One region of the Streptomyces sp. NPDC056231 genome, then DNA from elsewhere that is predicted to be linked to it. Evidence: riboswitches for the same ligand, from Rfam matches in the RefSeq annotation. Region 1 holds a riboswitch; the other holds the start of a gene.
What was found. Region 1 has a riboswitch for glycine ahead of gcvT (glycine cleavage system aminomethyltransferase GcvT). Riboswitches for the same ligand answer to the same signal wherever they lie in the genome.

Region 1 (7,260 bases):
GGAAGCCGACGGCGAACGGAAGCCGCCACAGGCAGTGCGGCAGCACGATGAACGGGAGGGCCTTGGCGAGCCGGAGGGTCCAGTCGGGGACGGGGCGCTCGGTGTCGCCGAGCGGAAGGGCGAGACGTGTGATCGGCATGACCCCAACATCGCCGAACCTCGATGACAGTGCGTCAGCCGCACGCACGATCACGGTCCCCCGCGAGAGCCACCCCTCGATCGTCCTCGCGGCCGACAGCCGGCACGAGGAGACAGGAAGCGGCTCCGAGGAGAGGCCCTGCGCACCCACCCTGGAAGCATCGCCGATCCGGGGACATTCCGGGGAGTGCAGGCCCTGACCGCGCTGCAAGACACGAACGCGCTGGTCAGGGCCTATTTCCCTAGCACTCGATGATGTTCACCGCGAGCCCGCCGCGCGCAGTCTCCTTGTACTTCACGCTCATGTCCGCGCCCGTCTCCTTCATGGTCTTGATGACCTTGTCGAGAGAGACCTTGTGGTTGCCGTCGCCCCGCAGCGCCATCTTCGCCGCCGTGACCGCCTTGACCGCCGCCATGCCGTTGCGCTCGATGCAGGGGATCTGGACAAGACCGCCGACCGGGTCGCAGGTCAGGCCCAGGTTGTGCTCCATGCCGATCTCGGCGGCGTTCTCCACCTGTTCGGCGGAGCCGCCGAGGACCTCGGCGAGCGCTCCCGCGGCCATCGAGCAGGCGGAACCGACCTCGCCCTGGCAGCCGACCTCGGCGCCGGAGATCGAGGCGTTCTCCTTGAACAGCATGCCGATGGCACCGGCCGCGAGGAGGAAGCGGACGACGCCGTCCTCCTTCTCGGCCTCGGTGGCGCCACCCGCGGCGAAGTTCATGTAGTAGTGCAGCACGGCCGGGATGATGCCGGCTGCGCCGTTGGTCGGGGCGGTGACGACGCGGCCGCCCGCGGCGTTCTCCTCGTTGACCGCCATTGCGTAGAGGGTGATCCACTCCATCGCGTGGGCCTGCGGGTCGCCCTCGGCGCGCAGCTGGCGTGCGGTGTTCGCGGCACGGCGGCGGACCTTCAGGCCACCGGGAAGGATGCCTTCGCGGGCCATGCCGCGCGATACGCATGCCTGCATGACCCGCCAGATGTCCAGCAGACCGGAGCGGATCTCCTCCTCCGTCCGCCAGGCCCGCTCGTTCTCCAGCATGAGGGAGGAGATCGACAGGCCGGTGTCGCGGGAGAGCCGCAGCAGTTCGTCGCCGGTGCGGAAGGGGTACTTCAGGACGGTGTCGTCTAGGACGATCCGGTCCTCGCCCACGGCGTCCTCGTCGACGACGAAGCCGCCGCCGACGGAGTAGTAGGTCTTCTCCAGCAGCGGGGCGCCGTCGCGGTCGAACGCGAAGATCGTCATGCCGTTGGCGTGGTAAGGGAGCGCCTTGCGGCGGTGCAGGACCAGTTGCTCGTCGGCGTCGAAGTCGATCTCGTGCATGCCCAGCAGGTTGATCCGGCCCGAGGAGCGGATCGCTTCCACCCGGTCGTCGGCGGACTCCACGTCGACGGTACGGGGGGATTCGCCCTCGAGGCCGAGCAGGACGGCCTTGGGCGTGCCGTGGCCGTGGCCGGTGGCGCCGAGCGAGCCGAACAGCTCGGCGCGTATGGAAACGGTGTGGGCGAGCAGGCCCTCGTTCTTCAGGCGGCGCGCGAACATGCGGGCCGCGCGCATCGGGCCGACCGTATGGGAGCTGGACGGGCCGATGCCGATCGAGAACAGGTCGAAGACCGAGATGGCCACGGTGTGACTCCTAAGGGGTTGGTAGACGCCGTTGTCTGCCGGGCGGTGCGGTACGGACCGGTCGGTCCGAAGAGCGGCGGGACAAGGGTGGGGGCACCGCGCTCACTGTCCAGTGTGCGTGGTGCCCCGCCCTAAACGTGCGAAAAGTGACCCGGACTACTTCAGACCGGGGTACAGCGGGAACTTCTCGGCCAGCGCGATCACGCGGGCCTTGAGGTCGTCGGCGTCGTACGAGGGCTTGAGCGCCGACGCGATGATCTCGGCGACCTCGGTGAAGTCCTCGGCCTGGAAGCCACGGGTGGCCAGGGCCGGAGTGCCGATCCGCAGACCCGAGGTGACCATCGGCGGCCGCGGGTCGTTCGGGATGGCGTTCCGGTTGACCGTGATGCCGAGCTCGTGGAGCCGGTCCTCGGCCTGCTGGCCGTCCAGCTCCGAGTTGCGCAGGTCGACGAGGACCAGGTGCACGTCCGTACCGCCGGAGAGGACGGAGACACCGACCTCGGTGACATCCGGCTGCACCAGACGCTCGGCGAGGATGCGGGCGCCGTCCAGGGTGCGCTGCTGGCGCTCCTTGAACTCCTCGGTCGCCGCGACCTTGAACGAGACCGCCTTGGCCGCGATCACGTGCTCCAGGGGACCACCCTGCTGACCGGGGAAGACGGCAGAGTTGATCTTCTTGGCGAGCTCCTGCGTCGACAGGATGACGCCACCGCGCGGACCGCCGAGGGTCTTGTGCGTGGTGGTCGTGACGACGTGGGCGTGCGGCACCGGGTTCGGGTGCAGACCCGCGGCCACCAGGCCCGCGAAGTGCGCCATGTCGACCATCAGATACGCGCCGACCTCGTCCGCGATGCGGCGGAAGGCGGCGAAGTCCAGCTGACGGGGGTAGGCGGACCAGCCGGCGACGATGAGCTTCGGCTTGGACTCCTTGGCCAGGCGCTCGACCTCGGCCATGTCCACGATGCCGGTGTCGTCGACGTGGTACGGGACCACGTTGTAGAGCTTGCCGGAGAAGTTGATCTTCATGCCGTGGGTCAGGTGACCGCCGTGGGCCAGGTTCAGACCCATGATCGTGTCGCCCGGCTTCAGCAGCGCGAACATCGCGGCGGCGTTGGCCTGCGCACCCGAGTGGGGCTGGACGTTGGCGGCCTCGGCGCCGAACAGCGCCTTGATCCGGTCGATGGCGATCTGCTCGACCACGTCGACGTGCTCGCAGCCGCCGTAGTAGCGGCGGCCCGGGTAGCCCTCGGCGTACTTGTTGGTGAGGACGGAGCCCTGGGCCTCCATCACCGCGACCGGAGCGAAGTTCTCCGAGGCGATCATTTCGAGGGTGGACTGCTGACGGTGGAGCTCGGCGTCGACGGCGGCGGCGACGTCCGGGTCCAGCTCGTGGAGGGAGGAGTTGAGAAGCGACATCAGGTGGTCCCTTGGAGTCTTTAGTTGCCGGAGAACTCGGTGTACTCGTCGGCGGAGAGCAGGTCCTTCGGCTCCTCCGCGACGCGTACCTTGAACAGCCAGCCGCCCTCGAAGGGAGCGGAGTTCACCAGCGACGGGTCGTCCACGACGTCCTGGTTGGAGGCGGTGACCTCGCCGGTCACCGGCGAGTAAAGGTCACTGACGGACTTGGTCGACTCGAGCTCGCCGCAGGTCTCGCCCGCGGTCACCGTGTCACCGACCTCCGGGAGCTGGGCGTAGACGACGTCACCGAGCGCGTTGGCCGCGAACTCGGTGATGCCGACCGTGGCCACACCGTCCTCGAGGGCCGACAGCCACTCGTGCTCCTTGCTGTAACGCAGCTGCTGGGGGTTGCTCATGACCTGAATTCTCCTGTACGCGGGGGAGTGCTGATGAACGACGGTCTTACGGTGTGAGACGCGAATGCGTCACTTCTGGCGCTTGTAGAACGGCAGGGCGACGACCTCGTACGGTTCGTGGCTGCCACGGATGTCCACTCCGACGCCCGCGGTCCCGGGCGCGGCGTGCGCGGCGTCCACGTACGCGATGGCGATCGGCTTGCCGAGCGTCGGCGACGGGGCGCCGGAGGTGACCTCGCCGATGACCTGGCCCTCGGCGACGACGGGGTAGCCGGCGCGCGGCACCCGGCGGCCCTCGGCGATCAGACCGACGAGCTTGCGCGGCGGGGCGGTCTCGGCGCGCTCGGCGGCGGCCTCCAGGGCCTTGCGGCCGACGAAGTCGCCCTCCTTCTCGAACTTCACGACCCGGCCGAGGCCGGCGTCGAACGGGGTCAGCTCGGTGGTCAGCTCGTGCCCGTACAGCGGCATGCCCGCCTCCAGGCGCAGCGTGTCGCGGCAGGACAGACCGCACGGGATCAGGCCACGGGAGGCGCCTGCCGCCGTGAGGGCCTGCCAGAGCTGCTCTGCGTGCTCGGGGGCGACGAACAGTTCGAAGCCGTCCTCGCCGGTGTAGCCGGTACGGGCGATCAGCGCGGGCACACCGGCGACGGTGCCGGGCAGGCCCGCGTAGTACTTCAGACCGTCCAGGTCGGCGTCGGTGACCGAGGCCAGGATGGCGGGGGACTCGGGGCCCTGGACGGCGAGCAGCGCGTACGCGTCGCGGTCGTCGCGCACCTCGGTGTCGAACCCGTCGGCGCGGGCGGTCAGCGCGTCCAGCACGATCTGGGCGTTCCCGGCGTTGGCGACGACCATGTACTCGGTCTCGCCCAGCCGGTAGACGATCAGGTCGTCCAGGATGCCGCCGTCCTCGGCGCAGATCATCGTGTAGCGGGCGCGGCCGACGGCCACGGTGCCGATGTTGCCGACCAGTGCGAAGTTCAGGAATTCCGCGGCCTGCGGGCCGGTGACGGTGATCTCGCCCATGTGCGACAGGTCGAAGAGACCCGCCTTCGTGCGCACCGCGTTGTGCTCGTCGCGCTCACTGGCGTAGCGCAGCGGCATGTCCCAGCCGGCGAAGTCGGTCATGGTCGCGCCCAGCGAGCGATGCAGGGCGTCGAGGGCGGTGAGACGGGGGGCGTTGCTCATAGGTGTGGCTCCCAGGGCATGACGACGAGGACGATCCCCTCCCCATCTGTCATCGGAACCTGAGAGGTTCGCCGAGAGGCCCCTGGGGGTTCGGCTTGCACCTTGGGTGGAGCCGCGGGGCGACTCGCTTTTCAGATCTGCCTCATCCACGCGGTACGGGGCCTGAGAGATTCAAGGGAGGATCTTGCTCCTTCGGCGCCCGGCACACACTGTGGCCGGAGCTCTCCCGCGCGGATTCAAGCGGCCTTTATGCAGTTGGCCGGGTCATCATCGCACGCATTCCGGAAGAGTGGGGCGTCGGTACCCCATGCGCGGAACAAGTAGTGGGACGGTTGTCTCGCATTACCTTTTCTTTACACTTCTTGGGCATACGTGGGTGACCCGACAGGGGGAGGGCGATGACGTTGCAGCGGTACGCGACGACCGCGAGGGTCGCGCACGGCGCGATGCCCGCGCAGCCGGGAGCACGCGCCCGGGAATTGCCGGGCACGCATGCGCCCGTCGTGCGGGACCTGCGTGAGCGCGCCGGGCGCAGCCCGTGCGGGCTCCATTTCGCGGCAGGCGATGTGGTGGTGGTCTCCGGGCTGCCCGGAGGCGGAAAGTCGACACTGATCCGGCGGGCGGTGGCCGTAAGGGCCATCGACTCCCAGGACACCCGGGACCGCTGGGCGCGGCGGGTGCCCCGCTTACTCCCGTACGCCCTCTACCGCCCGCTGGTCCGCGTCGCCCATTACTGGGGGCTGTGGCGGGCGCTGTGCTCCGGTGAGTCCGTCGTCGTCCACGACTGCGGGACCCAGGCATGGGTGCGGGGCTGGCTGGCCCGGCAGGCACGGCGCCGCGGCCGCACGCTGCATCTTGTACTGCTCGACGTCACCCCTCAGGAGGCCAGGGAGGGCCAGCGCGAGCGTGGGCGCGGAGTCTCCGGATACGCCTTCGCCCGGCACCGCAGGGCCGTCGGCCGGCTGCTGCGGGACACCGAGGCGGGCGACCTGCCGCCCGGTTGCTCCTCGGCGGTGCTGCTGGACCGGGAGGCGGCCGGGATGCTGGCGCGGATCACGTTCACCGACGCCCAGGGGATGACGGGACAGCCCTGAGGGTCCTTCTTCTCGGATCAGGCCCCGCGCGCCCGGCATGATCCGCGCAGGAGAGGCGCCGGTACCCGGTCGTCCGTCAGCGCGGAGGCGCGCGCCGGAGTTACTGTTCTGCGGCAAGGCTCGGGTGAGAAGGGGAAGCAGCGCAGTGGACATTCCGGCACCGGTCCAGAACCATCCGCAGAGCGGATGGCCGGCCAATGAGCTCGAAGAGGTGCTGGTTGCCTCGCTCGGCAGCCCGGAGGCGGGCGGCCGGCTCGTCGAAGTGCTCGGCCGCAGTCAGGTCTGGGTGCCGCTTCCCAACGGCGGGGGCCCCGATGCCCCGTCGCTCGATCTGCCGACGGTGGAGATCGAGGGCGCTCCGTACGTCCCCGTCTTCAGCTCCGAACATCAGTTCCTGCAGTGCGTCGGCACCCGTATGTCCTTCACCGTGGCGCCCGCCGTCGAATTCGCCCGCGGGCTGCCCCCGCAGCTCGGCATCGCGGTCAACCCGGGCGGCGCCGTCGGCATGCCGCTGCCGCCGCCCGCCGTCGCCGAGCTCTGCCGCGCCGGACGCACCTTGCTGGACGGGCCGGCCACCGGCGGGCGGGTCCGGCTGTACGAGCCGGACTGGCAGGAGGAGCCCGTCGACTTCCTCGCGGCCGCGGCCGGGGAATTCGAGGAGAGCGGCGTCGTGCGCACCGCCCGCCGGACGCTGGCCAGCATCGAGGGCGGCGATCCCGTCCTCTTCATAGGCGTCGAGTTCTCCACCTGGGACGGCGCGGGGCGCAACGCCCCGATGGACGCCCTGGGCCGCGCACTGGGCCGTGTCGAGGTGCCCTGGCCGGTCAATCTGGTCCTGCTCGATGTGGCGCAGGACCCGGTCGCCGACTGGATGCGGGCCAGGATCCGGCCGTTCTATCAGCGCGAGGGGCACTAGCCAGGGCGTGTTTCGAAAGGAGCGTCGTCCGCCCGTAGGGCGGGCCGGGCGGCGTGCGGTGCGTGCGATCGCGAGGCGGCCGGAGGTCCTGGGGTGGGGTCTCCCCTGCTCGAACGGAGCCGGGAGCTCGGGGAAGGAGCTGCCAGGGCATGTGGCCGACGCACAGCGAGCGGCCGTGTCGGGCGGCGCGACGGGGCTGAGCCTGCCGGGAGGGGCACTGGGCGCGGAGTCCCCGACTCCGGGGATTGCGGGCGCGACACCGTCGGCCTGTGGCGTCAAGTCGGTGTCAGGGGCGCCGCATAAGCTGGTTTGATGGCTAGTGCCTCGGCCACTAGCCGCACCCGTGTGCCCCGGGAGCGGCAGGCCGACACAGTGGATCGAAGAGGGGCGGGACCCAGGGTGAGTGCGTCAGGCACCGCGGCGGCCGGGCAGGTCGAGCACATGCTGCGCCAAGTGACGCCCGGGCGCTATGACGCGTACGAGGCACT
Region 2 (7,260 bases), on a different contig from region 1:
CTTCTACGCAAGCCAGCGGGGCATCTGACCCGTCAGGGAAGGTCCATGCTGAGAACACCGACGGGCGGTGCCGGGCACGGCACCGCCACCGCCGACAACCGGGCCATGAGCATCGGCGCGGTGCTCCTGCAGCTGCGGGACGAATTTCCCGAGGTCACCATCTCCAAGATTCGCTTCTTGGAGGCCGAGGGGCTCGTCGAGCCGCAGCGGACCCCCTCCGGCTACCGCAAATTCCGCCCCGAGGACGTCGAGCGGCTGGCACAGGTGCTGCGGATGCAGCGGGACCACTATCTTCCGCTCAAGGTCATTCGCGAGCACCTGGACGCCCTGGCCCGCGGCGAGCAGGTGTCCCTGCCGGCCGCGGGCGGTCCACGGGACCCGAGCGACGGTTCCTGGGACGGTGAGTCCTGGCAGGCCACCGCGGCCCGGATCGGGCGTGCGGAGCTCCTGGCCGCCGCCGAGGTCACCGAGAGTGAGCTCGAGGAGTGGGAGTCGTACGGGCTCATCGCTCCGACGGCGGAGGGTGGCTACGACGCCGAGACAGTGACTGTCGCCAAACTTGTGGCGGATCTGGGTCGATTCGGTCTGGAACCGCGTCATCTGCGGGCGATGCGTGGGGCTGCGGAACGCGAGGCCGGCCTGATCGAGCAGGTGGTCGCACCTCTGCGCCGACACCGGAATCCGCAGACCAGAGCCCATGCGGAGGCCAAGGCGAAGGAGCTCGCGGAGCTCTCCGTACGGCTTCATTCGGCCTTTGTGCAGACTGCTCTGCGGATCAGACTCCACTGATCACGGGGGGCCCCGACTACCCAAACCTGCCGAGCACGTCCTAGGGTTGCTGTGTGAACGAGCTCGACGTTGTGGGTGTCCGGGTGGAAATGCCCTCCAACCAACCGATCGTGCTCCTGCGTGAAGTGGGAGGCGACCGGTACCTCCCCATTTGGATCGGTCCTGGTGAGGCGACCGCGATCGCCTTTGCCCAGCAGGGCATGGCTCCGGCCAGGCCGCTGACCCATGATCTCTTCAAGGATGTGCTCGAGGCCCTGGGCCAGGAGCTCACCGAGGTCCGCATCACGGACCTCAGGGAAGGGGTTTTCTACGCGGAGCTGGTCTTCGCCGGCGGGGTCGAGGTGAGCGCGCGGCCGTCCGACGCCATAGCGCTCGCGCTGCGAACCGGCACGCCGATCTACGGTAGTGACGGGGTGCTCGACGACGCGGGGATCTCCATCCCTGACGAGCAGGAGGACGAGGTCGAGAAGTTCCGGGAGTTCCTCGACCAGATCTCGCCGGAGGACTTCGGTAGCAACAGCCAGTGACCGTCCAGCGGGGTCACCGTCAGCGCATTCGGCAAGCCTTTCCCGGGAACGGGGCACGGCAAACCACCCTCCGGGTGATTATCACTCGGCGTGCCGAGTGTGGCGATCGTTGACGCACCCCAGGCGACTGCCTACCTTCGAGATGGCAGGTCAAGGACGGAGGTCGGCGTGAGAAACAGCGGCGACGGTACGGCAGCGGGTGGGCCGTACCGGCAGCACGGAAGTACAGCCGACCGCACCATCAGGCAACCGGTTCAACCGGCGGCGATGGCGGGGGACTCGGCAGTGATCGGCGACATCGGCTATCGCGGGCCGACGGCGTGCGCGGCGGCGGGGATCACCTATCGGCAGCTCGACTACTGGGCGCGCACCGGGCTCGTCGAGCCGAGCGTGCGGCCTGCCTACGGATCGGGCACGCAGCGCCTCTACAGCTTCAGGGACGTCGTCCTGCTGAAGATCGTGAAGCGGTTTCTCGACACGGGCGTTGCCCTGCAGAACATCCGCACCACGGTCCAGCATCTGCGGGCCCGGGGGTTCCAGGATCTTGAGCGGATGACGCTCATGAGTGACGGCGCGACCGTCTACGAGTGCTCCTCGCCCGACGAGGTCGTGGATCTGCTCCAGGGGGGCCAGGGGGTCTTCGGCATCGCCGTCGGCGTGGTCTGGCGGGATGTCGACGCCGCGCTGTCGCAGCTGCACGGCGAGCGGGTGGACACCGGCGAGACGCTGATCGGCAACAACCCCACCGACGAGCTTGCACGGCGGCGCAACCGCGCTGTCTGACGGGCCGCGGAGCGAGGCGCGGCGATTGTCAGTGCTGTAGGGCAGCATCGGATGATGTGAGAGCTGCGCCCACCATCCTGCATCTGGACATGGATGCCTTCTACGCCTCGGCCGAGCAGGCGGCGAAACCGAGCCTGCGCGGCAAACCGGTCGTGGTCGGCGGGCTGGGACCCCGTGGGGTCGTCGCCACCGCTTCCTACGAGGCGCGGCGCTTCGGGGTGCACTCCGCGATGCCGACCGCGCAGGCCCGGCGGCTGGCGCCCAATGCCGCCTATCTGGTGCCCCGCTTCACCCTGTACCGGACGGTGAGCGACCAGGTGATGGGGTTGCTGGGGCAGCTGTCACCACTGGTGGAGCCGCTCAGCCTGGATGAGGCGTTCGTCGATCTGGAGGCCGGCGGAACAGCCGACGACACCGCCTCGGCGCGGGCCATCGGCGAGCAGCTGCGCGACGCCATCAGAGCCGTCACCGGACTCACCGGCTCGGTCGGCCTCGCGGGCTCCAAGATGCTGGCCAAGATCGCCTCGGAGGAGGCGAAACCGAACGGGCTGCTGATCATCGAGCCGGGGACGGAACGGGAACTGCTCGCCCCGATGTCCGTGCGGATCCTCCCCGGCGTGGGCCCTGCCACCGGGGACCATCTGCGGCGGGCCGGGATGACCACGGTCGACGACCTGGTCACGGCCGGCGAGGCGGAGCTCGTACGGCTGCTGGGGAAGGCGCACGGCGTCGCGCTGCATCGCATGGCCCTCGGGTATGACGACCGCCCTGTTGTGGCCGAGCGAGACGCCAAGTCGGTGTCGGTCGAGGACACCTTCGACATGGATCTGCACGACAGGATCCGGGTCAGGATGGAGGTCGAGCGGCTGGCGGACCGTTGTGTCCAGCGGCTGCGGGCCGCGGAGCGCTCGGGCCGCACCGTGGTGCTGAAGGTGCGCAGATACGACTTTTCGACGCTCACGCGGTCCGAGACGCTCCGGGGGCCGACGGACGACCCCACAGTGGTCAGAGAGGCCGCTGCGCGGCTCCTGGAGGCTGTGGACACCACCGGAGGGGTACGGCTGCTCGGGGTTGGCGTCACGGGGCTCGCCGACTACACGCAGGAGGATCTTTTCGCCCAGGCAGCCGGTGAGCGGGCTGCGCCCGAGGTCCCGGCCCGGGAGACACCGGGCGCGGGCGGCCACGGGGACGAGCCGGCGGACGGAGCGCAGGAGCAGGAGACCGCCGAACAGCTCGCGGTCCGGAGCTGGCACGCCGGGCACGACGTATGCCATGACACGTTCGGCCACGGCTGGGTTCAGGGCAGTGGGGTGGGCCGGGTGACCGTGCGGTTCGAGGAACCCGGGTCACCGCCCGGCCGGGTGCGGACGTTCCGTGTCGACGATCCGGAGCTGCAGCCTGCGGATCCACTCCCGCTGGTGCGTGATCCGGCGGACTACTCGTCCTGGCCGGCCAGCCTGCCGAAGTCCCGGTCCGGGCCCGGCTCGTCGGACGGCGAGTCCAGGCCGTAGTGCCGGTAGAGCTGAAGCTCCTGTTCCGGCGAGAGATGGCGGCCCACGCCGAAGTCGGGTGCGTCCTTGATCAGCGCACGGTCGAAGGGGATCCGGAGCACGTCATCGACGAATTCGCTGGGCTCGAGCGGCACGAAGGCGTCCCTGCTGAACAGTCCGGTACGTACGGCTGCCCACTCGGGTATGCCGGTCGCGTCGTCGAGATACACCTCGTCCACAGTTCCGATCTTGGTGCCCTGGCGGTCGAATGCCTTGCGGCCGATCAGGCTGCGCGGATCGATGTCGGTCTGCACGGTCCCTCCCATTGGTCGCGGCTACTCCACAGGCTCTACGAAAGTGCAGATTCGGGCTATCGGCCACTTGAGAATTCCGTCGCGAGCCCCGCTGGTAGGCTGGTGATGGCTGCTGACCCCGTGCGGGAGAGCCTTCCGGAGCGCATCCGGCAGGCGCCGAAGGAGCAAATCCTCCCCGGAATCTCTCAGGCCCCCGTACCGCACGGACGAGGTCACTCTGGAAAGCAGGGCGGGTTTCGTGGCGGCAGCAGCCGGGACGGATCCCTCCCTCACCGACGGTGAAAGCCGGTCTGCCTCAGGGCGCACCGGTGAAGCTCTCAGGTTGAGATGACAGAGGGGGAGGCCGTCCGGGCACCCGCGCCGTGGTGCCCCTCGCAGGTCGTGACAGACCAGGAGGCCTCCACCATGACCCCCCGTCGCACTCCGCTCTCCCAGCTGGAGCAGGGCATCCCCTTCGAGCAGCGCCACATCGGCCCCGATGCCGAGGCGCAGGCGAAGATGCTCGCCCAGGTCGGTTACGGCTCGCTCGACGACCTCACCGCGGCCGCAGTGCCCGATGTGATCAAGAGTGCGGAGGCGCTGCAGCTGCCGTCGGCCCGTACCGAGGCCGAGGTTCTCGCCGAGCTCCGCTCCCTTGCCGACCGCAACCAGGTGCTCGCCCCGATGATCGGGCTCGGCTACTACGGCACGTTCACCCCGCCGGTGATCCTCCGGAACGTCATGGAGAATCCCGCCTGGTACACGGCCTACACCCCGTACCAGCCGGAGATCTCGCAGGGCCGCCTGGAGGCGCTCCTCAACTTCCAGACGATGGTCGCGGAGCTGACCGGGCTGCCCACCTCCGGCGCCTCGCTGCTCGACGAGGGCACCGCCGCCGCCGAGGCCATGGCGCTCGCCCGACGCGTCGGCAAGGTCAAGGACGGAGTCTTCCTGGTCGACTCCGACACCCTGCCCCAGACCATCGCCGTGATCGAGACCCGCGCCGAGCCGACCGGTGTCGAGGTCGTCGTCGCCGATCTCGCCGAGGGCATCCCGGCAGAGATCGCCGAGCGCGGTGTCTTCGGCGTGCTGCTCCAGTACCCGGGTGCCTCCGGCGCCGTCCGCGACATCAAGCCCGTCATCGAGCAGGCCCACGAGCTCGGCGCGATCGTCACCGTCGCCGCCGACCTGCTCGCCCTGACTCTGCTCACCTCGCCCGGTGACCTCGGCGCGGACATCGCCGTCGGCACCACGCAGCGCTTCGGTGTACCGATGGGCTTCGGTGGACCGCACGCCGGCTTCATGGCCGTCCGCGAGAAGTTCGCCCGCAGCCTGCCCGGCCGCCTCGTCGGTGTCTCCGTCGACGCGGACGGCAACAAGGCGTACCGCCTTGCCCTGCAGACCCGCGAGCAGCACATCCGTCGCGAGAAGGCCACCAGCAACATCTGTACCGCGCAGGTACTGCTCGCCGTGATGGCTGGGATGTACGCCGTCTACCACGGCCCCGACGGCTTGCGGACGATCGCGCAGCGCACCCACCGCTACGCCACGATCCTGGCCGAGGGCCTGCGCGCGGCCGGGGTCGACGTCGAGACCGGCGCCTACTTCGACACGCTCACGGTGCGTGTCCCCGGCAAGGCGGCGGATGTCGTGGCCGACGCCCGTGACCGCGGGGTCAACCTGCGTCTTGTCGACGCCGACCGGGTCTCCCTCGCGTGCGACGAGACCACCACACGTGCGCAGCTCGCCGCAGTCTGGGCCGCCTTCGGCGCCGACGGTGACATCGAGGCGCTGGACGCCGCTGCCGCCGACGCGCTGCCCGAGTCCCTGCTGCGCACCGATGAGATCCTCACCCATCCGGTTTTCCACCAGCACCGCTCCGAGACCGCGATGCTGCGCTACCTGCGCAAGCTCGCCGACCGTGACTACGCGCTGGACCGTGGCATGATCCCGCTCGGCTCCTGCACCATGAAGCTGAACGCGACCACCGAGATGGAGTCGATCACCTGGCCCGAGTTCGGCGCGCTGCACCCGTTCGCGCCGGCCGAGCAGGCGGAGGGCTTCCTCACGCTGATCCGTGAGCTGGAGGAGCGCCTCGCCGAGGTCACCGGCTACGACGCGGTCTCCATCCAGCCGAACGCGGGCTCGCAGGGCGAGTTCGCGGGCCTGCTCGCCGTGCGTGCGTACCACCGGGCCAACGGCGACGAGCAGCGGACCGTCTGCCTCATTCCGTCCTCCGCGCACGGCACCAACGCCGCGAGCGCCGTGATGGCGGGCATGAAGGTCGTCGTGGTGAAGACCGCGGACGACGGTGAGGTCGACGTCGAGGACCTCCGTGCCAAGATCGAGAAGCACCGCGACGAGCTCGCCGTGCTCATGATCACGTACCCGTCGACGCACGGTGTGTTCGAGGAGCACGTCGCCGACATCTGCGCCGAGGTGCACGATGCGGGCGGTCAGGTGTACGTCGACGGCGCCAACCTCAACGCGCTGGTCGGTCTTGCCAAGCCCGGTCGGTTCGGTGGCGACGTCTCGCACCTGAACCTGCACAAGACCTTCTGCATCCCGCACGGCGGCGGTGGCCCCGGTGTCGGTCCGGTCGGCGTGCGCGCCCATCTGGCGCCGTACCTGCCGAACCACCCGCTTCAGCCCGGCGCCGGCCCCGAGACCGGTGTCGGACCGATCTCGGCCGCGCCGTGGGGCTCGGCCGGTATTCTCCCGATCTCCTGGGCATACGTACGCCTGATGGGCGGGGAGGGCCTCAAGCATGCGACGCAGGTCGCCGTACTTTCGGCCAACTACATCGCCAAGCGTCTGGAGCCGCACTACCCGATCCTGTACACCGGCCCGGCCGGTCTGGTCGCGCACGAGTGCATCGTGGATCTGCGGCCGATCTCCAAGGCGACCGGGGTCAGCGTCGACGACATTGCCAAGCGTCTGATCGACTACGGCTTCCACTCGCCCACCATGTCGTTCCCGGTGGCCGGCACGCTGATGATCGAGCCGACCGAGAGCGAGAACCTTGCCGAACTCGACCGGTTCTGCGACACGATGATCGCCATCCGTGGCGAGGTCGAGAAGGTGGCCTCCGGCGAGTGGAGTGCGGAGGACAACCCGCTGACCAACGCCCCGCACACCGCCGCCATGCTCGGCGGGGAGTGGACGCACGCGTACAGCCGCGAGACGGCCGTCTTCCCGGCCGGAGTCTCGGCCGCCGACAAGTACTGGCCGCCGGTGCGCCGGATCGACGGTGCGTTCGGTGACCGCAACCTCGTCTGCTCCTGCCCGCCGCTGGACGAGTACGACAACTGACCCACCCGTTCGGGTGTGACCCGGGCATGCGTCGGGGCCGGTTCGGAGATCTTCTCCGGGCCGGCC

Region 2: it holds a riboswitch for glycine, as region 1 does, so the genes downstream of both, gcvP (aminomethyl-transferring glycine dehydrogenase) here and gcvT (glycine cleavage system aminomethyltransferase GcvT) in region 1, are expected to answer to the same signal.

The regions. Positions count from the first base shown of each region.
Region 1 is NZ_JBLVKW010000049.1:47,807-55,066, forward strand. Features, by position in the region: gene ACNPQM_RS29720 (hypothetical protein) at 1-139, opposite strand, end outside; gene ACNPQM_RS29725 (L-serine ammonia-lyase) at 381-1,763, opposite strand; gene glyA (serine hydroxymethyltransferase) at 1,920-3,179, opposite strand; gene gcvH (glycine cleavage system protein GcvH) at 3,200-3,577, opposite strand; gene gcvT (glycine cleavage system aminomethyltransferase GcvT) at 3,647-4,762, opposite strand; glycine riboswitch at 4,904-5,001, opposite strand; gene ACNPQM_RS29745 (AAA family ATPase) at 5,161-5,856, shown strand; gene ACNPQM_RS29750 (enhanced serine sensitivity protein SseB) at 6,002-6,772, shown strand; gene ACNPQM_RS29755 (enhanced serine sensitivity protein SseB C-terminal domain-containing protein) at 7,172-7,260, shown strand, end outside.
Region 2 is NZ_JBLVKW010000074.1:24,610-31,869, reverse strand. Features, by position in the region: gene ACNPQM_RS35415 (FHA domain-containing protein) at 1-28, shown strand, start outside; gene ACNPQM_RS35410 (MerR family transcriptional regulator) at 46-789, shown strand; gene ACNPQM_RS35405 (bifunctional nuclease family protein) at 843-1,316, shown strand; gene ACNPQM_RS35400 (MerR family transcriptional regulator) at 1,485-2,099, shown strand; gene ACNPQM_RS35395 (DNA polymerase IV) at 2,156-3,610, shown strand; gene ACNPQM_RS35390 (PRC-barrel domain-containing protein) at 3,535-3,915, opposite strand; glycine riboswitch at 4,017-4,114, shown strand; gene gcvP (aminomethyl-transferring glycine dehydrogenase) at 4,309-7,194, shown strand.